2 regions of the Psychrobacter sanguinis genome follow, and region 1 is predicted to be linked to the other one. Evidence: predicted binding sites of a transcription regulator. Region 1 holds the regulator's gene; the other holds the start of a gene.

Region 1 (3,431 bases):
ATATACGGCTAGTTTATCATGATTTCTATTCAATATAAGAGGACAGTAACTGAGACTTACCATTACTGAACTCGACTCCCTTATTAGTTAATAGAGGGAAAAATACAGAAACATAAAATTCAAACGATAGCTTTGTATTTAAGCAATACAGATAATAGAAACAATAGAAAAAAGGATGACGATTAATGAGAGCATTAATTCAAAGAGTAAAACAGGCCAGCGTAGTGGTGGATGCAGAGACAGTAGGGCAGATTGAGCACGGAATATTGGCTTATATTGGTCTTGGGCCAGAGGATACCTTACAAAGCGCTCAAAAGATGGTCGATAAAATCTTGACCTACCGTATCTTTGATAATGAGGCAGGCAAGCTTGACAAAAATGTGCAGCAAGTCGAGGGCGGTTTGCTTCTGGTTTCACAGTTTACTTTAATGGCCAAAACCGACAAAGGCCGTCGCCCAGATTTCGGAGGTGCCATGGCGCCAGATGCCGCAAATGCGCTGTTTGAACAGCTCGTAAGCTACGCTAAGCAGCAATACCATCACGTGGAAACGGGTAAATTTGGTGCCAATATGTTGGTTAAAGCAGACAATGATGGGCCACTGAATTTCATTTTAGAACTTAGCTAAACTAGGGAATGAAACGTGGTTGTCTGGCCGATAATGAACAATTAAAGTGGTCTGTTAAACATCGATCAAATAAAGCTTGTTCTGATAAGTTTTAGTATTGTCATCTATTTGTCATAATTATAAGCTGTAATATAACGGTCATAATTATATGAACCAGATTTATAGCGTACTGCTACTTCACCGTACCGAACGCAGAGACGAAAACTATAGGACAACAATAAAATGAATACCGAAACCATATTGGTTGTGGAAGATGAACCGGCCATCCGTGAAATGATTGTTACTACTTTAGAGATGTCAGGATTCGAATGCTTGCAGGCTGAAGATGTTAATGACGCCCATAACCAAGTGGTGGACCATAGACCAGCGATGATCTTACTAGATTGGATGTTACCAGGTAATCAATCAGGGATAGATTTATGCCGTCGTCTTAAAAAAGATGAAATGCTGTCTGAAATTCCTATCATCATGTTGACCGCACGTGGCGAAGAAGATAATAAAGTACAAGGGTTAGACGCCGGTGCGGATGACTATATTACTAAGCCATTCTCGACTCGAGAGCTGGTCTCACGAATTAAAGCGGTACTTCGCCGTAGTAGTGTTCTATCTGGTGAAAAACCTATTGAGGCAGAAGGTCTAAGTCTAGATCCTGTCAGTCAGCGTCTTTCGGCGGATGGTACTCCTGTAGAAATAGGCCCAACCGAATATCGCTTACTGGCTTTCTTCATGAGTCACCCAGAACGTGCCTATACTCGAACACAGCTGCTCGATCAGGTGTGGGGTGGGAATGTGTATGTCGAAGATCGTACCATTGATGTGCACATCAGACGCTTGCGCAAAGTGCTAGAGCCTTATAATTATGCTGGGTTTATTCAAACCGTACGTGGCACTGGGTATCGCTTTTCGACACAAGTCCATTGAACAAATAAAAGGATTAAAAAGCGGGTATAATCTATCGGCTTTTTAATCCTTTTATCATTAATAGTTGGATAGTGGGATAGTGGCTTGGGTTAATGACGCCTTTAGGTTACTAAGTTACTAGAACTACCCAAATTGCTAAAAATTCTAAAGTTGAGAATGCCATGAGTTCATCGCCAGATCATCCGTCTAAATCAGAAGCTGGCACTCTAGAAACTGATAAACGAGAGATGGCCAGCGCTGAATCAAAAACGCCTACTCCTGAGTCTTCTCAGCCCGCTACTGGGGTGAAGGACAATACTCAAGCACCAAATCTACTTTATCAGAAACCAGCAAAACCTTTAAAGAAAAAGAAAGAGCGTCATGGCACTATCTTATTTTGGTCTGATTTTAAGTGGCTAATCACTCTGATATTATCAGGCATGGGGTTGGGCGCATATTTTGGTTCAGTACTATGGGGGATTATTGCCGGATTACTGGTCTATCATGCCTGGCGACTTTATGCTGTACAGCAGTTTTATAACTGGATGAGTAAGTCATTAACCTTGCCACCGCCTGAGCTGTCAGGAAGCTTGACCTTTATGGCCAATCAGCTTTATGACAGTAAAAAGCAAGAACAAATGACGCACCAGAAGATGATGGGTCTGATTAAAAAGATTCGCAGCTCATTACTGGCGCTACAAGATGCTGTGATATTGCTCGATAAAGACGATACCTTAGAATGGTGGAACCAATCTGCTGAGACCTTGTTGGCATTACGCTCTGAAGATCAGGGACGAAGTATTCTTGATCTTATCGATGTTCCAGAGTTTCAGAACTACTATATCAATGCGATTTCGCCCAACGAGGGACTGCGACTGCGTTCTTGGCGAGATTATGAGCGATTCTTACAGTGTGAAGTAACCCACTTCGGCACTGAAAAGCTGCTTATTATTTATGATGTGACGCGCCTACAGCATCTTGAGCAAATGCGTAAAGATTTTGTGGGTAATGTCTCACATGAGCTACGTACCCCGTTAACCGTAATCATGGGCTATATCGAGACTTTTTCAGACCAACCCGATTTGGACCCCAAATGGCGACGTGGGTTTAATCTAATGACTCAGCAAACGGAGCGCATGAATCGTATTATTAATGATTTGCTGCTATTGTCACGTCTCGAAAATGAAGAGTCTATTCGTACGGAACGTGTTGATATGCCTAAGCTTATGACCAGTATCTTTGATGATGCTCAGGCCTATAATAAAGACTTCGGACATCTTATTGATTTACATATTGATTCGCAGTTAGATGTGTATGGCTCAGAGGTATATCTTAATAGTGCCCTGCTTAACTTAGTTACCAATGCCATTAAATACACCCCCAAAGGCGGTGAGATTAGAATTAATTGGCAAGAGGTAAAGGGAGGGTGCTCTTTTTCAGTTCAGGACAATGGTATAGGCATTGCCAGTGAGCATATTGATCGTCTCACAGAACGCTTTTATCGAGTGGATAGTGGGCGCAGTAGAAGTACAGGGGGCACAGGCCTAGGATTGGCTATCGTCAAGCATGTGCTTTATCAGCATGGTGCCAAACTAACCATTCAGTCTGAAGAAAATAAAGGCTCAACCTTTACTGTTTTTTTTCCAGACCGATGTATTTATAAAGAAGAAAAAAGTTCCAACAGCGATAAAAACCTGCCCAAGGAACTGACTAAGACGATAGAAAATAAGAGTCATGAAACAAAGTAGTTAAAATAGCTTTAGCTTAGTCGTCTGTCTTTAAAAGGCTCATAAAATAGCAGTATAAAAATCCCAACATCTAAAATACCATAAAAAAGAGCCGTTCATTATTAGTGAACGGCTCTTTTTGGTTCTGAGAGATGGACTGACTTTAAGTCAGCCCTAA
Region 2 (3,431 bases), 240 kb from region 1:
CGGTATTAACCGCATCAGGTTCAACGGGTGATGTCTCAGCAGACGCTTTTTTAGAGACAGTAGCGAGTAGTAATGCTACTAGTTAAAAAAGAAGGTCTGCACCCCGAGTCTTAATGATCGTGATGATAGGGCTATCTTATCAAACTTTGAAAACATTAACAGTGCTCAATTCAACTAAAGCTCACTTCAATTAAACTATCACTACTCCAAACCTTCTCTCCATAAAAAACGCCAACTTAATAGTTGGCGTTTATCGAATTGGCGCGGTGACATAAGGACAATACCGAGGCTACTTGCCCCTTCTTAACACTTCCACATCTACTTTGCATAAGTTACAGCTAATCATCTGATTGGCTTTTTTGGATAAGTCGATAATACGACCTGGCTTAAATGGACCACGGTCATTGATTTTAACGACCACGGATTTGTTGTTATTTAGGTTAGTTACTTTTACTTTGGAACCAAAAGGAAGCGATTTATGAGCTGCAGTCATCGCATACATATTATAAATAGCGCCAGATGCAGTCTTTTTACCATGGAAGCCTGGACCATACCACGAGGCCATACCTGCATTGGCGGGCACTGTTAACATCGTAGCTAACATCAGCGTAAATGGCATAAAAAGTTGGTGGTGGTTCAAAAAGTAGGCTGAAAAAAAACAGGCTGAGAAATTGATAAAATAGTGAAATGCAAATCACACTATACATCAAATGCCCAGCCTGTCTAAGTGACAGTATAAAGAAAAATGGCTTCAAAAGCTATGGTAAACAAAACTATAAATGCAAAGACTGCAAACGGCAGTTTATTGGCGACCATGCCTTAACGTACCAAGGCTGTCACTCCCAAAAAGATAGCAAAATACGCCATCTTATGGTTCGAGGCAGTGGCATAAAAGACATCGCTTGCGTTGAGAGAATCAGCAAAGGCAAAGTACTGGCCACCCTAAAAAAGTGTCACTACCAAATAACCCCCAAGCAAAGGCAATACGACTGTCTTGAAGTCGATGAGCTTTGGACATTCGTAGGCAAGAAGACCAACAAACAATGGCTAATTTATGCCTATCACCGTGACACAGGTGAAATTGTTGCCTATGTGTGGGGAAAACGAGACCTTAACACTGTCAAAAAGCTTAAAGCTAAACTGCAAGCCTTAGGCGTAAGTTGTGCTAGAATCGCTAGTGATACCTGGGATAGCTTTGTTACCGGTTTTAAGGGCTTTACCCAAGTCATTGGCAAGTTTTTCACGGTCGGTATTGAAGGTAATAATTGCACTATCAGACATCGAGTAAGGCGAGCATTTAGGCGAAGTTGTAACTTTTCTAAAAAGCTGGAAAATCACTTTAAAGCCTTTGATTTAGCTTTCTTTTACATCAATCATGGATATGTCTAATGTCAGCCTACTTTTTGAACCACCACCAAAAAGTTTTTTCATAGGTAATACCTGTAATCTAATGAATGGTTGGAACAAATTAACGCAATAAAATTTTGGAAGAACATCTAGGCGTAGAAGCCTAAGTTGTTAGCAAAATAAAATTGTCTGCACCAAAACATCGAGAGCGTAGTCTACAGGTCTTAGATTTAGCCCACCTTTCTAATGGGTAAAGATAATGTAAAGATTATAAATGTCGCATTTTTGGCCATAAGCTCCCATTTACTTTAATTTACTGACAATTCTGTAACAAATACCTTCGCAAAAGTTACGATATTTCCACAATTAATTTAAGTTTCATCAAACTGTCATATTTAAACGTCAGAATAACCTCATTCTAATTAAGGGTGCTTTTATCGACTGTGAAGCACTCAAAATCCAGATGGCTCAATTTGACACTCTGCATTTATAACACTTATAACTTTTTAGGAGAGACCATGCGTTATTCACTGTTAGCCGTAGCTGTAGCCAGCGTACTTACTTTATCGGCTTGTAATAAATCAGAAAACGATACAGCTGCCACCGACGATACCACAGCCGCTGCCCCTGCCGAAGGTTCTACTTCAGCAGCAACAACCGGTACAGCTTCTGAAGGCGGCTTTAAGTCAGCTGAAGGCATTGAGATGAATATTACAGGTGCGGGCGCTTCATTCCCACAGCCTATCTATATTAAATGGTCAGCAGATTACAACAAAGAAACTAAGGGTCAAGTTAACTATCAGTCAATCGGCTCATCTGGCGGCATCAAACAAATTATTTCTAAAACAGTAGATTTCGGCGCATCAGATGCTCCTATGACACCTGAAGAGTTAGAAAAAGAAGGTCTTATTCAGTTTCCAACCGTTATCGGTGGTGTGGTTCCTGTTGTTAACCTAGAAGGCGTTGAGCCAGGTCAACTAAAGCTAGACGGCGAAACGTTAGCTAATATTTATTTAGGCAAAATTACTAAGTGGAATGATCCTGCGATCGTTGCTTTAAACCCAGATTTAAAACTTCCTGATACGGCTATTACTACTGTATTCCGTTCTGATGGTTCAGGCACTACTTTTAACTTTACTGATTATCTAGCCAAAGTTTCTCCAGAGTGGAAAGACAAAATTGGGGTAGATAAGACAGTTCAGTGGCCTACTTCAGCAACAGGTGTTGGCGGTAAAGGTAACGAAGGCGTAGCTAGTAACGTAACTCGCATGCCAAACTCAATTGGTTATGTTGAATATGCCTATGCTAAGCAAAACAAAATGTCTCACACTGCTCTAAAAAATGCAGCAGGTAATGTGGTTCAACCTTCAGCAGAAACTTTTGCAGCAGCGGGTGACATTGACTGGTCAAAAGAAGAAGGCTTCTACAAAGTCATCACCAACTCTGAAACTGATCAAGCTTGGCCAATTGCAGCAGCGACTTTCATCTTAGTTCACAAAAATCCTGAAAACCCACAAAAAGTGGCAGGTGTCTTGAACTTCTTTGATTGGGCTTATACCCGCGGTGACCAAGATGCAATGGACTTAGACTATGTACCATTCTCTGATAAAGCAGTGGCTTTATTCAAAGCAAAATGGAATGAAGTAGTTGATAAAGATGGTAAACCTGTTTATACCCCAGCGCAGTAGTTCATAGTGCCTTAAAGGCCATTATGAGATTTATTTAGTAATTAACAATGAGGCTGTTATGGCAGATTTACATTCCCAGTTAGCAAAGCAAAAGCGTTACGATTTCCTTTTTGTCAATGCGACAAAGGCGTTTGCGGTACTGGTATTGTTGTCATTAGGTGGGATTTTACTGTCGTTAATTGTTGGTGCATGGCCCAGTATTCAAGAGTTTGGTCTGGGCTTTTACACCAGTAATGATTGGGATACAGTAGGGGACCAATACGGGGCTTTAGCCCCTATTTATGGTACCGTGGTGACCTCAGTAATTGCTATCTTAATTGCAGTTCCGGTAAGTTTTGGTATCGCCATTTTCTTAACGGAACTGTGCCCTGCCTTTTTGAAGCGCCCATTAGGTAT

Evidence for each region. The regulator PhoB, encoded in region 1, activates phosphate uptake and scavenging genes when phosphate is short. The targets are predictions, from matches to a motif close to TGTCATNAANCTGTCATAA.
Region 2: the regulator PhoB is predicted to act here: its motif matches at 1,724-1,742, upstream of pstS (phosphate ABC transporter substrate-binding protein PstS).

The regions. Positions count from the first base shown of each region.
Region 1 is NZ_CP085990.1:1,418,367-1,421,797, forward strand. Features, by position in the region: gene dtd (D-aminoacyl-tRNA deacylase) at 186-626, shown strand; gene phoB (phosphate regulon transcriptional regulator PhoB) at 849-1,547, shown strand; gene phoR (phosphate regulon sensor histidine kinase PhoR) at 1,709-3,274, shown strand.
Region 2 is NZ_CP085990.1:1,181,376-1,184,806, forward strand. Features, by position in the region: TPP riboswitch at 1-116, opposite strand, end outside; gene LK453_RS04975 (septal ring lytic transglycosylase RlpA family protein) at 290-592, opposite strand; gene LK453_RS04980 (IS1 family transposase) at 688-1,389, shown strand; gene pstS (phosphate ABC transporter substrate-binding protein PstS) at 1,866-3,035, shown strand; gene pstC (phosphate ABC transporter permease subunit PstC) at 3,094-3,431, shown strand, end outside.